Regions from separate parts of the Oceanobacillus iheyensis HTE831 genome, predicted to be linked through region 1. Evidence: riboswitches for the same ligand, from Rfam matches in the RefSeq annotation. Region 1 holds a riboswitch; the other holds the start of a gene.

Region 1 (8,005 bases):
ATTTTCCTATACCAAGAAAATTATTACTTTTATTATGGCTATTGACATGGATATATATAAATTATATACTGTAGTTTGTGTAAAATAATTAGGTAGCCTAAGTGCATCGACGCTTGCAACTATTTTGTTCCTTACTTATCCAATCGATAAGAAGGTGTATCGTGTAACTCTCTGCTGCTGGAGCGATGGTACATGAAAACAAAATAGACAACGAAACGATCACGCTCGTTTTATTTTATGCAAATAAAACATATAAAGGAGGAAATGACCTATGGCACGATATACTGGATCCGTATGGAAAAAATCCCGTCGTCTTGGCATTTCATTAACTGGAACTGGTAAGGAATTAGATAAGCGCCCTTACGCTCCTGGTCAACATGGACCGAACCAACGCAGAAAACTATCAGAATATGGCTTGCAAATGCAAGAGAAGCAAAAATTACGCTTCATGTATGGATTGAACGAACGTCAATTCCGCACACTATTCGATAAAGCTGGAAAAATGAAAGGTATTCATGGTGAGAACTTCATGATTCTTCTTGAATCTCGTCTTGACAACCTTGTTTATCGTTTAGGACTTGCACGTACTCGTAGACAAGCTCGTCAGCTTGTAAATCACGGTCATGTAACTGTTGATGGTGGACGTGTAGATATTCCATCTTATGCTATTAAACCAGGTCAAGTTATTGGACTTCGTGAAAAGTCTAAAAACCTTGATGTTGTAAAAGAAGCATTGGAAGCTAATAGCTTTGTACCAGAGTACACTAGCTTTGATGCTGACAAAATGGAAGGTTCTTACACTCGCTTCCCTGAGCGTTCTGAACTTCCAGCTGAAATTAACGAACAACTTATCGTTGAGTTCTACTCTCGTTAAGAGATATTGTTTGTGAGTTTGTATAAAATCCCCTTGAAATTGTTGTTATATCAACTTTTCAAGGGGATTTTGCTTTTGAATACATAATAGGATAGAAGCTAGATTTTTTGAACTAAAAAAGAGGGAACCGAGATTAAAAATAGTGACTGGCAATAATCACGGAAAGTAAACTAGCGGTTTATAAGTGTTCAGAGTTTGTTGATACACTATTTTTGATGAATAAAACAAGTTTATTGGATAGTTGTTAGTTGAGGTAAATATACTATAAAAATATTCTACGGAGCATGCCTAATCGTAGTTTCTGGAGTCATATTGGATCTATTTGTTATTTTCTCTGTCACTTGAGGTTTTTGAGATGGATATTCCTCCTTAATGGTAAGCGAGAGTATAAATCCTGATAAATTAGATATGAATGCTGTTCCATATAAAATAACCGAGTATACGTTATTAAATTTAATACCAATATATAGAGCGAAAATACCCAATAGTAGATAACTGATTACAAAATAAAATCTGTACTTTTTCTTCTTTAATAAAATGGCAATCATGATAATCGCAAAAAGCAGTAGAGATAAAGTAATTAACTCCATATAATCACTCCTTTATATTGCAATAATAACTGGGTTACAGCTATTTCACAATATATATTAAGAACTCTTCATCTGCTCTTTACATTAGTTTAAATTAAGCGTTACAAAAAGGTATTTATCACTATACTCATCTCTTAATCAATCCGAAAAAAATCTAGAACTACAACACCCTGATAATTTATAATGTTTTCTATCCAGCTATTTTCAAGTATTACATCCGGTATATCAGATACAAATACAAATTCATATATGTCCTCTTTTACCTTATTATACAAAATGTGCTCACCTTTTAAATAGTTAACGATAAGATTACTGATAATCTTCATCGTTTGTTGTTGATCTACATTTCCTGCTACGCTTATCTTAAGTTGGTATCTATTCCTTTCCACACTCCCTCCTAGCGTATTAAAATTTAGAAACTGTTTATATAACTTTATTCTTTCAATTCCATCATCCGATAAATGATTGATTTTACTTTCACTACCAATTTTGCATTTGTTTTCCCCTATCTTCTCCATATTGCTCATTTTCTTATGCGCATCTACTAAATCAGTAATATCAAGCATTGTAATATTATCTACTTTAACCGCAACATCTTTTATATGATTAATTACTTCATTTCTCATATTGATTACTGAAGTTAACATGCGTTGATTATCTTTATTCTGCTGCAAGGACATGGATATAGCCACTATAGCTAAGGCAATAGAAACAGAACTAGAAATAATTCCAAAACTCACAGTGAAATCGACTAGCCACAGTGAAAAAGCCAAAATAATAATGGCAATCAGAATTCCAGTTAGCCATTTCCAATCTTTATTCGTCCATTTAGTCACGAGCATATTCGCTCCTTCTTTAATTATTATTAACTTCAAATTGAAGAAGAGGCTGGGACAAAAGTATACATGCAAAAGATAAATAAGAATGATTTGCTTTGGAATACCGCTTTAGAAATATACTACGCTTATTCTAGTTTTCATTCGTCTTTTGACCAGAATTTTTTGTTATGTCCCAGCCTCTATCTAAGCAAATATAATTCTTATCCTATACACTATGCTATTAAAAAAACTATTATTACTCTTACTGAACTAAATTACCCCAAACTGGAATGTTGTTGTTTTTTGATAAGGCTGATTCGCTTCTAATAGAATTGTTTCAAGGTTATCATGGTGTAAAGATGCAGGGCTCCCCTGAGTTTCAAAACACACGGCAATGTATTTCTTTGCCTCGCCTTCATAAAATTGCTGACTAGAATCTACCGAATTTGATGTATACATGACCATCCCTGGTTGATTAGTAGAAATAAAGAGCTGCCTGCCACTTCTAGGTTCAACCATATTCACGACATGTTTTTTTTCATGATTAAATAGAAAAAAGTGATCATATCCCGATCCAACAATCTTATTCTGATAGAAATCGTTGTTTAAGCCAATACTCAGACAACGTCCGCTTCGAAAATCAAATGGTGTCATATCTACATCTACCATTTCTCCTGTTGGAATCAATTCTTCATCTAGTTCCAGAAACTGATCACTGTCCAATGTCATCTCATGTTCATGTATGGTTTGTTCTAGATCTCCACTTAAATTAAAATACGAGTGATTCGTCAATGTAATCGGAGTCTGCTTATCACTTATTGCATTATAATCAATTGTTAATTCATTTTGATTATCCAAATAGTACGTAATAGCTACATTCACATTACCTGGAAAATCACTTTCATTCTCTTTACTTGTATAAGTTAGTCGAATTCCTACATAGTCCGGTTTTTCAATTGTTGTTACATCCCATAAGATCTGATGAAATCCACTCTTCCCACCATGAAGCACATGATAACCTTCGTTGGCTTGTAATTGAATTTCTTTATCTCCTATGGAAAAACTACCATTTTGAATTCTTCCTGCCACTCTACCAATTATCGCCCCAAGATATAATGGATTCTCGATATAATCATCTAAATTTTTATATCGTGCAACAATATTTCTTTTCTGTTCATTCCTATCTGGCGTTATAATACGTGTAATAATCCCTCCATAATTTAATATAGAAACTTCCATGTCACGATCGTTAATTAATGTAAATTGTTTCCAATTATTATGTACATTTTCTCTACGAATTTGCATATTTTATCACTCCAAACTAGTAATCTTTTATAATTTACAGATTGATTTTAAAAATATATTTGAAAAGACTTATCTATTTCGAGTAACACTTATCATTCTATCTATATCTATTATTGTAACCTATCTATCATTTATAAAAAACATAATTAATTACTTGGTACGTACATATTAAAAAAGCTTCAAGCAATATTTACTTTTCCATTACTGGATAAGATGACTTTGCTTAAAGCTTTTTTTATTAAGATGCTTTTATCACATAATCTGGATTATTTCCTTCTTTTTTTCTGGTCCATTTAACCAAAATATAAGCAAATGGTGTATCCAATAATGCAACAAGACATTTCCAAATATATTGAGAAACAATCATACCTAGCAGTACATTTGTTGGTACAATTCCCCAGAATGCAATGGTAATAAATAATACAGTGTCTATAAACTGACTAGACATTGTTGCTAAATTATTTCGTAACCATAATTTTTTCTTACCATGTTTATGTTTAAACCAATGAAATATAGATACATTTAAATTTTGACTTATAACATACGAAGCCAAGCTAGCAAATATAAGTCGAAAACTTCCACCTAGAATTTGTTCAAATTCTGCTTGTGCATGAAAATCAGGTGCAGGTGGTAATTGTATAGAAATGTAAATAAATATCATTGCAATTATTTGCGTAAGAAAACCAGCTAGGACGGTTTTCCTTGCTGCAGCCTTACCATAAACCTCTCCAATAACATCTGTCATTAGATATGTAATAACATAAACGATAGCTGCACTTGGGAGTATAAAACTTCCCATTTCAAATAACTTAACTGAAAGAATATTTGATAGTAATAACAATCCTACAAAGATTGCACTAAAATAAATATACATAATGTCCTCTTCCCCTTTATTAGGCTAGAGGATCTTACACTTTCCCTCTATCGATTATCTATTTTTTCCGGATACATATCATGTTGGATAAGTCGTTGATCCGCCATTTGCTCAAATTTTGTGCCTGGTCGACCATAATTACAATATGGATCAATGGAAATACCGCCACGTGGAGTAAATTTTCCACGAACCTCAATATATCTTGGATTCATTAAATCAATTAAGTCATTCATAATAATATTAATGCAGTCCTCATGAAAATCCCCATGGTTCCTAAAACTAAACAAGTACAATTTTAATGATTTACTTTCGACCATTTTAATATCTGGAATATAGCTAATATAAATAGTCCCAAAATCAGGCTGATTTGTCTTTGGACACAACGTAGTGAATTCTGGACAATTAAATTTAACAAAATAATCACGTGATACATGTTTGTTATCAAAAACCTCTAACACTTCCGGTGTGTAATTAAAATCATAAGTAGTCCCTTGACTTCCTAACAACTGAACATCTTGTAGTTCATTTTCATCTCTTCCCACCATACTTATTACCTCCTTTTCCATAAAAAAAGTCATGTCCCCTAAGGAACATGACTTGAATAAATCATTGTTTGTCCTTAGTTTTTTATAGAGGGTTGAAGCTAAGAACCTCTAACAAAATTATGTTTGTTGTACAATCAATGATTATAAGTATTGTTAGCGTTTATGTCAATCTTATTATTCCATCTTCTTTATACAGAGGTCGCCCCTTGACCTCCATCGATTCGATAATACGAACCACTAATAAATGAAGCTTTATCTGAAGATAAGAATAACATGAGGTTGGCAATCTCCCCAGCTGTAGCATAACGATTCATTGGGACAGATGCTTCAAATTGAGCTCTAGCCTCTTCCGCCTTGTCACCCATTGCATTCTTCTCAATACTTCGCATCATTTCTGTGTTAACTCCTGAAGGTGCAACGGCATTTACGCGTACACCATATTCCGCCATTTCTAGTGCCGCTGTTTTATTTAACCCTATTACAGCGTGTTTAGAAGCAACATATGCACTCATACCCGGTGCTCCTAGTAACCCACCATTAGATGCAGTGTTAATGACTACACCAGATTTTTGTAGTTTCATTACTTGTAGTACATACTTCATTCCAAAAAATACACCCATAACGTTAACATCAAATACATTACTAAAATTCTCTTTTGTCTGTTCTATGATATTTTTGAATTGACCATTGATACCTGCATTATTAATAAATATATCTATTTTTCCATATTGTTCTTTTGTTCTATCCACATAGTTTTTTACATCTTCTTCTTTTCCAACATTAGCTGTAATTAGTAAAATTTCTTCGGTCTCGATCTCACTAGCAGCCTTTTCTAATGCTTCATTTTTAAGGTCTACTAGTGCCAATTTTGCTCCCTCATGCGCATATGCTTTTGCAGCCTCTAAACCTATCCCTCCGGCCGCGCCGGTTATTAAAACGACTTTATCTTTAAACATATCATACACTCCTTTAACAAATTAAAACTTTACTTAGCTTCTACTAATTCGGGCATAATATGCTTTAAAAAAATAGTCTTTACGAGATAAATAAAGTGTGGTATATTCAACAAAATCACATACATGATTATTATTCACATATGTGAATTTAAGGGGGTGGAATAGTGTCTGTTAAATCTGCTAAGCGTGCTTTGGACATTCTTGACTTATTAGCAAAACATACTAACGGTCTAACCATTAAAAACATCGGCGACAAGTTAGAATTACCACAAAGCAGTACGTTTAATCTTTTAAAAACATTACATAGTGAAGGATACGTACGACAGGATAGCATGAAACTATATTACTTAGGTGAAAAGTTAATACCTCTAGGAACAAGTGCTTTAGAATCACTAGATATTCACACGGTTGCAAAACCTTATTTAGCCGATCTAATGAAAGCGGTTAAGGAAACTGTATTTATGGCGATGTTATCTAAAGATGAGTTAGTGTATATTGCAAAAATGGATGCTGACCGGTCGATACGAACAACGGCACAACCCGGATATAAAAAGCCAATATATTGTACCGGACTTGGCAAAACATTCTTAGCTTTTATGCCTGAAACAGAGAAAAACAGCTTATTAAATCACATAACATTAGAGAAAATCACTGCAAATACAATTACCGATAGATCTCAATTAGAAGAACAACTGCAATTATTTCAGAAACAAGGATACAGTATTGATGATGAAGAAAATGAAGAAGGTCTCTACTGTTTAGCTGCTCCCATCTTTGATAGTCAAAGACAGCTTTTAGCAGCCGTAAGTGTGGCAGGTCCAAAAGATAGAATGCTAAAACAAAAAGAAACAGTTATTACAAACTTAAGAGATACAGCCAAACTTATTTCAAATGGTATGGGATATGTTTAAGGAGAGGAGTATGAAAAGAATGGATGTTATTGGAATCGGAGAAACAATGGTATCACTAACCCCAGATAAATACGGTCTTATTAGGCAAACGTCCTCCTTTGAACCACGTGTTGCTGGTACAGAAACCAATACGTTAATTGGATTAAGCAGATTAGGTCACAATACTGGTTTTATAAGTCGATTAGGAGAAGATGAATTGGGAGCAATGGTATTAAAAGAATTACGTGGAGAGAACGTAGATACGAAGTTAATAGACTTGGATCCCTATCATCAGACCGGATTATTTTTAAAAGAAATCATTAATGAGTCAGATGTTCATGTTTATTATTACCGTCAACATTCAGCAGCTAGCCAAATGACTCGAGAGTTACTTGATGAGAGTTATATTTCTTCCGCTTCTTATCTATTTATAACTGGAATTACTCCTGCGATTAGCGAAAGTTGTAAACAAACCATTTTCACAGCAATAAACATGGCAAAAAATAATGGGGTGAAAATAGTATTCGATCCAAATATTCGTAAGAAACTTTGGTCCGAATCAGAAGCTAGACAAACATTAATCGAAATCTTAAAGTTATCGGATATTATTCTACCGGGTATTAGTGAAGGACAATTTTTATTAGATAGTAATGACCCAGAAGAAATCGGTAAAAAATGTGTAGATTTAGGTGCAGAGTTAGTTGTAGTAAAACTCGGTGAAAATGGAGCCTATTATTGTACAAGTGATCATGGGGATTATGTCCCCAGTTTTCCTGTAAAACAAGTGAGAGATCCTGTTGGTGCTGGAGATGCGTTTGCAGCTGGTTTATTATCTGGACTAATTGATGAATTATCTATTGAAAAAGCAGTAGAACGTGCGTGTATTACTGGTGGTTATGCCACAACTTATGTAGGAGATTATGAAGGATTTCCTGATAAATCTCGATTAGAACGTTTAACCAATCTATCTACGAGCGAAGATGTGAGTCGTTAATTTAATCATTTATAAAAGGAGACTAACTCAATGGATATCTTAAAACAGGTTGAAAAAGAAAAGCTAATTGCTATTATACGTGGGTACGATACCAAAGAAACTATTAAAATAGCAAAAGCTCTATATGAGGGTGGTATTAGATTACTTGAAGTTACACTT
Region 2 (8,005 bases), 1.8 Mb from region 1:
TATAAGAAGTTTGAAGAAGTGAAATCGAAAAAGTTTGATGGAATGATTATTACTGGATCGCCAGTAGAACATTTGCCATTTGAAGAAGTAGATTATTGGAAAGAATTACAGGATATAATGAATTGGTCCAAAGAAAATGTTACATCAACATTGCACATTTGTTGGGGAGCACAAGCTGCGCTTTATCATCACTATGGTATTGATAAACATCACTTGCCACAAAAATGTTTTGGCGTATATGAACATAAGCTGCTCCATCCACATGAACGTTTAGTACGGGGATTTGATGATTATTTCTTTGCACCACATTCTCGATATACTGATGTTTCTATAAGTGAGATTGAAGCACACCCGGACCTTCAACTTTTAGCTAAATCGGATGATGCAGGTGTATTTTTGCTCGCTTCAAAAGATGGAAAACATATTATGGCGACGGGGCATCTCGAGTATAGTGCTGAAACTTTAGCGGAGGAATATCTTCGTGATCATCAACGAGGTGTTGACACAGCTATTCCTGAAAATTATTTTCCAGACAACGATCCGAAAAAGCAACCGAAATATCGTTGGAAAAGTCATTGTAGTTTACTATTTTCTAATTGGTTAAATTATTATGTTTATCAAGAAACTCCTTATCAATGGGGGGAGTAGCATAGAAAAAGGCTTTCGAATTAATCGGAAGCCTTTTTGGTATGAGAAGTAATAAGCACGGGGTGCTGTTCTAGCGATGCTTGTTCATAAGCTTCTACAAGGCCATGCTGTTGTATTTTGTGTTTTGATACTTGTTTATATTGAATAGAAATAGGAAAAGGCCGATCAAATGGAAAGTTATCCATAACAATGGTATCTTCATCTTGCCAAGTTACTTGCATCTGTTCATCTAGTATATGGTGCAAGGTATGATTCGTTGGGATTCCTTTTTTGAAAAATGGATGTTGATCTTCACCAGTAGCACCCGGCTCATTCATACATGCGTATAATGAAAGGTTATCTGAAAGTTGGAGCAACCCATAATGAAATTCAAACAAACGTTTGTTGAAATTAGGTAGTGTAGCTATGATGCGTTCTTGTCTAGTTTCTTCGTGTTCTACAAAAGCTTGCGCTTCAAGTGAGGTATTATTAACTAAAAATCTTTTGTAATGTTCGCTACAGAGTAATGCAGCGTATAAATCAACTTTTTCTACTTCATTAATTCCGTACTTGTACAAAACGGTTTTAGGTACATTAGGGAAATCGGCAAAGGTATACGGTTGATTGGTGACATCATTCCAAAATGGTTGACGATCAAATTCTTTCCATCCTAGATCATGCTGATAAGCAGCATAAAGAACGGAATCTCTCCATTCTGCATCCTGAAAGTGTTCTAATTTCCAATTATTGAGTATATCCCCTGATATTTGAGCATGATCATCTTGCACAATTAAGATGAATTCATCTTTTCTTTCTCTAACAATCATTTGTCCCATCCTTTCTAAATGGTAGACTTTTAAAAAAGAACCTTAGACATTCGTCTAAGGCTCTCCATGCTTTTATCTGAGCTTATCAAATCGCAAGCGCTTGTGCAATGCGTAGAATATAGGGATACCGATCAACAGTACACCAAATTCCCCGATTGCAGTTGTAAACCAAGTGATCCAAAATGGAAGTTCGAGTGCAAGGTTTAATGCAAATGCAATGATAAACATATTAAACGTGAATACAATCGTATTTAGAAATAGTAGCGTCAACTTGTTCTTAATAAATTTAGATAAGAAAATAATAATTCCTAGTGAAATAGCAGAGTGCGCAACCCCGAATACGAGGTCATACCAACCAAGTGGTGAATTGAGGTTAACGATAAACACTCCAATTACAATTCCAAAGAAATAACGCTTATCAAATACAATTAGATGATTGAACATCTCGGAAATGCGAAACTGTATATTTGTAAAACCAAATGGCGCAATAAATAAAGAAACAACGACATATAGTGCCGCTATTACACCATTAATTACTAATGTTTTTACGTTCATATTTAATTTTCCTTCCTAGTTTTTTTGCGTGGGATGGTTACGAACCACGGTGATAAAATCACATTAGATTAGTATAATCGAAGGCTTGTAATCTGTCAAAATGGAATGAATTGTAAGTAATAAAATCAATGATTTTTGGTTAATCGGATCTCGATAGATAGTCATTAAAATTTAGGAGATAATAGTTGAACGGTTTGTTAAGTATAGTAAAATTAACTTGATATAATAAAGAAAGAGCAAACGTAACTTCCATGTGAAATAGAAATAAATGATAAAAAAGGAGCGATAAAAATGACAGGAGTAGAAATTGATTTAGTAGTATCAGACAGCTTAAAAGCTTTGGAGTACTATGAGAAGATTTTTGATATTGAACGAGTGGAGGTATCTAACTTACCAAAGGGTGAGAATGAGGTTATTTTTAGTTTGTATGGAGTAAGGTTTCATATGTTAGATGAAAACCCTGAATTTGAATTGATAGCGCCGAGTCAGGATGATCCTAAAACAATATGGTTTAATGTGATAGTCCCTAATATTAAAGACACCTATTCAAAGGCAATGGATCTCGGTTGTGTTGAGGTACAAGCCGTAACAGACCTTCCTGACTATGGTGTTTCAAATGCCATGTTTATTGATCCTTTTGGATATCTCTGGATGTTGCATCAAGTATATAAGGAAGTATCCCATGAAGAGCGTATAAAACTTTGGGAGGAAAAAAGAGATAATATGTAAGAGAGTTTCGTTAAGGTTAAGATACACTTAACAATTAGACATAATAGATATCGAGTAAAAACAGACTTTTCAAATGAAGGTCTGTTTTTTTACTTTTAACTAGGAAGAATAGACGGTAGGTTGAATCATATTGACCAACCCCTGCTATAAAGATATAATTAATTACATAAAGTAAGTTGCTATTAAAATATAATAAGAGAGGGATATAAATATGGAGAAGAAATTCTTTAAAGCTCCAACAATGCATATAAAAGACGTTACACTACAAGTAAGTAATTTAGAAAGGTCGATTAGATTTTACGAACAAGTACTAGGGTTACATGTATTAAAAAAAGAAGCTAATCAAGTAAAGCTAAGCGCTAATGGTCAGGATGTAATTCTAAGTCTGATGCAACCAACGAACGTGATCGCAAAACAAGGGAGAACAACAGGGTTATATCATGTGGCTATCTTACTTCCAACCAGAGAAGATTTAGGGGCATTTTTACGTCATTTTATGGAATTAGATATTGCAAATCAGGTGAATATCGGAGCTTCCGATCATATTGTAAGCGAAGCGATATATATATCAGACCCAGATGGAAATGGCTTAGAGATTGCAAGCGACCGCCCTTCTTCAGAATGGTCATGGAATATAGATAATAAGGTCATTATGAGCACAGAACCCCTTGATGGGCACGGTTTATTAGAAGCAGCTAATAACCATGAGTGGAATGGGTCTCCAGACAATACCATTGTTGGGCATCTTCATTTACATGTGGACGACTTGGTAAAGGCGAAACAATTTTACACGGAGGGATTAGGGTTTCAAGTTGTCACAGAATATCCAGGTGCGTTGTTTTTATCCGACGGAGGTTATCACCACCACTTAGCGGTTAATATTTGGAATGGAGAAAACGTACCAACCCCACGAAAAAATGAAGTCGGACTAAAGAATTATACCATGCGTTTTCCATCTGAGGATAAAAAACAAGTTGCTATTCAGCGATTATCTCGCTTAGGTTATGAAACACAAGACGATATCGTCATCGATTCAGCTGGGAATACGATTTTATTAAGTAGTGAACAATAGAAAATGGACGCAGTATTCATAAGAAGATAGAATGGATACAAAGAACTTTTTAAAATCGAAAGGGTGGAAAACGTGGAGTATGTTTGGTTGGTAGTAGGATTTGCACTATTAGTTAAAGGAGCGGACTGGTTTGTGGATGGTTCTTCTAATATTGCAAAACTACTCCGGGTACCACCGATATTAATTGGGTTAACAATTGTTGCTCTAGGGACGAGCTCACCCGAAGCTACTGTTAGTATTATTGCTGCATTAGAAGGAACTGCAGATGTGTCCATTGGTAATGTTATTGGGAGTAATATTTTTAATATTACACTCACAGTTGGCTTGGCAGCTTTTATTTTCCCGCTTCAAGTACAAAATGAGACAATAAAAAAAGAAATCCCATTTACGTTACTCGCGAGTGTTGCTTTACTTGTACTTATGTCTGACATTTTTCTTCAAGGCTTATCTTCGAATATGATTACAAGAAGTGATGGGGTTATCCTGTTACTATTCTTAACTATTTTTATGTACTATATTATCGAAGTGGGCTTAAAAAGTCGGAAAGAATCACGTGAAGAAGAGATATCGAATGAAGATATTTCGTGGGGGAAAAATGGTCTTATTACGATTATTGGTTTAGCTGGAATCATTGGTGGAGGACAACTTGTTGTCACAAATGCTACTGAAATTGCTTATTCACTAGGGATGAGTGAAACACTTGTTGGTTTGACAATAGTTGCAATTGGAACTTCACTACCGGAATTAGTTACGTCTATATCGGCAGCGTTGAAAAAAGAAAGTGAAATAGCACTTGGTAATATTGTTGGAAGTAATATCTTTAACATTTTATTTGTGTTAGGTGCATCATCAGTAATTACCCCGCTTGCGATAAATGAAAAGATATTTACAGATATTTGGCTTATGATCATCTTAACTATCTTACTTCTCATTTTCTCAAGAACGAAATATCGAATTGGAAGAAAAGAAGGATTAATTTTAGCATTATTTTACATTGCCTATATGGTATTTATCATTATTCGAAATTAAAGCTGACCTTATAAGAAACTATGTCTTAAAAGACAAATGATAGCTAAAATTATCGACGCAGCAGACTAAGGCAGCAGGTAAGATTCCCGGTGTATAAGCATCCGGGGAATCACCTGCTGCTTTTTTAATCATCTAGTTATACCAGCTAGCTGCGGTTCTAACTTCACTAATTGTTAACTGATGTCCATTATTTTCCCAATGAAGCTTTGTTTCAGCGCCAGCAGCTTTGAGTAATTGCTCTAACTCCTCAGATTCTTCTGGAGCACAGATTGGGTCATTGGTTCCAGCTGCAATAAATACACGTTTGCCAGTTAAATTAGGAAGTGTAATTCCTCTTCGTGGCACCATTGGATGATGGAGGATCGCTTGTTCTATGGAATTTTCATAATGGAATAATAGACTTGCTGCGATATTTGCTCCATTAGAGTAGCCAATTGCTGTTATTTTATTGCGATCAAAACTATACTTTTCACTTGCTTCATCAAGAAATTGATGCAGTTCTTCCGTTCGGTTAATCAGATCTTCTTCATCAAACACACCCTCTGCAAGTCTACGGAAAAATCGAGGCATTCTATTTTCTAACACGTTTCCTCGTACACTGAGTATATTTGCTTCGTTATCAATTATTTCAGCTAGTGGCAGTAAATCATTTTCCGTACCCCCTGTGCCGTGTAATAATAGAAGAGTAGGTTTATTCTTATCTGTACCTGGTTTGAAAATATGTTGCATTTTTTCACTTCCTTCCCTTTAATTCTCGATATTCTTTGTTCCTACTTGTTTTAAAACTTCAATGACAGTTTGTTTTTCTTCTTCTGAAATTCCTTCAAATAGCTCTTCAATTACTCGTTGGTGTTTTGGGAAAATCTCATCCATAATTTCTTTTCCTTTATCGGTAATCTCGATATAAACAGCTCGACGATCATCAGGACTATTCGTACGGGTGAGTAGCCCGTTATTTTCTAATTTATCAATGACGTACGTGATAGAGCCAGTATTTATTAATACAGCTTCTGAAATTTCTCGAATAGTTTGCTTACCTTTGTGATATAATGCTTCTAATATTGTAAAATCTGAAGCGCGCATTCCGTGCTTTTTAATATCTTTTTTTGTAATTTCCTCTAATGTTCGGGAAGCCTTCATAATGACTACAAATGCTTTTAATGAAAAGTTCTCAGACATTATTGTTCCTCCTTAATAGTTTTAATTAAACTATCTTTAATTAAGTTTATGTTATAGAAATAATCTTATCTTGTCAACTAATCCAAAAAAAAGAAGCTTGTACTATTGATTTATGCTCCTCTTAAGATATACAGATTCTATACTAAAAATCTGATATGATAGAGTGCAGAAATTAAGTACAAGCTTCTCACTTTTTTACTTCAATTTTTATTTTGCAAAAAGTTCACTAATCATACGAAATTCATTATCGGTAAGTGTTACATTTAGCGCTTTAAGGTTATTAATGACTTGTTCAGGTCGTTTAGCACCAGGGATGACAGCGTCAATAGCGTCATGTTTTAAATACCAAGCTAGTACAATATGGGCAACTTCCGTGTTTTTATCCGAAGCAAGCTGTTTTAACTGATCTACTTTAGCGAGTATTTGTTTAAATTGATCGCCTTGATAATGCGGCATATTAGAGCGGAAGTCTTCGAATGTACTATTTACAGAATATTTACCTGCTAATATTCCAGAAGCGAAAGGAAAGTAAGGGATAAAGGTAATATTATTATCTAATGTGTAAGGGAAATAATTTGTTTCTGCATCTCGTTTTAATAAATTATAATGTCCCTGTAGTACGTCAACATATCCGTCCTTATTTGCCTCTTTCACTTGCTCTGGTGAGAAATTTGATATTCCAATAGACCGTATTTTTCCTGCGTCTTTTAATTCTTTCAGTGCCCCGACCGCTTCATCTTTCGGAGTGCTTTCATCAGGAAAATGGATATAGAATAAATCAATATAATCGGTTTGCAGTCGTTTAAGACTGTCGTCAACAGCTTGTTTTAAAAAGGATGGGGAATTGTTAAATCCTGCTTCTCCATCTATGACTGTTTGTGCAGCCTTGGTAGCAAGAACAACATCAGATCGATTTCCCGTCCTTTTTAATGCTTGTCCAATTAACTCTTCTGAACGACCATTTCCATAACCATATGCTGTATCAATAAAATTAAGTCCGTTTTCTATTCCTGTTTGAATGAGTGATTTTCCAACTTCTTCATCTAAATTTGGATAAATATTGTGACCACCTACTGCATTAGCGCCTAAACCGATTGGGTTAATGACTACATTTGACTTTCCGAGTGTTACGTTTTGGGCCATTTGTATCTCTCCTTTAGGTTTTGATATTTCTATTGTAAAAGTCTACAAGCGCTCATACAAGCAAATGAACTTTAAGAGGGTTTCCAAAAAACCTGACTACTTTTGAACACGCACTTTAATTAATTTTCTTGCTTGGTACGTAATCTTATCATTTGCATTCTTTCATTAAAGAGTGTCGGATACGATAAGAAACCGAGCATAATACTAGTTACTGCAGCAGTTGTTAGTAATAAGAATAAAATTAGTAACTGAAATTGAACTGCTTGAATTGGATCCGCACCAGCAATTATTTGACCACTCATCATACCGGGTAGTTGAACCAATCCTATTGTTTTTTGGCTCTCAATCGTAGGGATCAGACTAGCCTTAATAGAATGGATTAATGAAGTATGAATTGCTTGTCTCGGAGTTCCCCCAAGAGATAGAATTAATTCCGTTTCGTTCTCTCTAGTCTCAATTTCAGATGTAAATCGATTTAGAAATAAAATGGATAATACCATTGAATTCCCAACCATCATTCCGCTGATTGGAATAATATACTGTGCGGTTGCGGGTGTGATTTGAAACCCTAATAATATTGATTGTGTGATGACTTCAATAAGGATAAAAGTTGTCACCAACTTCCAAGTAATTCCTTTTATAGAGGCTCCTTTTTTTCTGGCGTTGTGTGTTGCTGCTGTTATCATTAATACGACCATAAGTATAATATAAATATAGTTATCGGCTTCAAATACTAAAGCGAGTACATAACCTACCGCAAATAATTGAATAATGGAACGGATCGTTGCAACAATTGTGTCTTTCTCTAAGCCTAAATTCAATGATTTAGATAATACAAGGGGAA

The links. A riboswitch is a leader RNA that binds a small molecule or an ion and turns the genes downstream of it on or off. The one in region 1 is predicted to bind preQ1.
Region 2: linked by a shared signal. The riboswitch ahead of OB_RS02420 (QueT transporter family protein) and the one ahead of queF (preQ(1) synthase) in region 1 are both predicted to bind preQ1.

What each region holds. Positions count from the first base shown of each region.
Region 1 covers NC_004193.1:2,240,685-2,248,689, forward strand. The annotation lists gene rpsD (30S ribosomal protein S4) at 272-874, shown strand; gene OB_RS11335 (hypothetical protein) at 1,150-1,464, opposite strand; gene OB_RS11340 (hypothetical protein) at 1,599-2,306, opposite strand; gene OB_RS11345 (aldose epimerase family protein) at 2,553-3,587, opposite strand; gene OB_RS11350 (queuosine precursor transporter) at 3,826-4,461, opposite strand; gene queF (preQ(1) synthase) at 4,509-5,006, opposite strand; PreQ1 riboswitch class I at 5,075-5,121, opposite strand; gene OB_RS11360 (SDR family NAD(P)-dependent oxidoreductase) at 5,195-5,962, opposite strand; gene OB_RS11365 (IclR family transcriptional regulator) at 6,127-6,873, shown strand; gene OB_RS11370 (sugar kinase) at 6,893-7,846, shown strand; gene OB_RS11375 (bifunctional 4-hydroxy-2-oxoglutarate aldolase/2-dehydro-3-deoxy-phosphogluconate aldolase) at 7,877-8,005, shown strand, end outside.
Region 2 covers NC_004193.1:465,614-473,618, forward strand. The annotation lists gene metA (homoserine O-acetyltransferase MetA) at 1-648, shown strand, start outside; gene OB_RS02415 (DUF3891 family protein) at 669-1,454, opposite strand; gene OB_RS02420 (QueT transporter family protein) at 1,527-2,009, opposite strand; PreQ1 riboswitch class I at 2,019-2,063, opposite strand; gene OB_RS02425 (VOC family protein) at 2,301-2,738, shown strand; gene OB_RS02430 (VOC family protein) at 2,950-3,810, shown strand; gene OB_RS02435 (calcium/sodium antiporter) at 3,883-4,839, shown strand; gene OB_RS02440 (alpha/beta hydrolase) at 4,972-5,568, opposite strand; gene OB_RS02445 (MarR family winged helix-turn-helix transcriptional regulator) at 5,587-6,018, opposite strand; gene OB_RS02450 (aldo/keto reductase) at 6,226-7,161, opposite strand; gene OB_RS02455 (ABC transporter permease) at 7,281-8,005, opposite strand, start outside.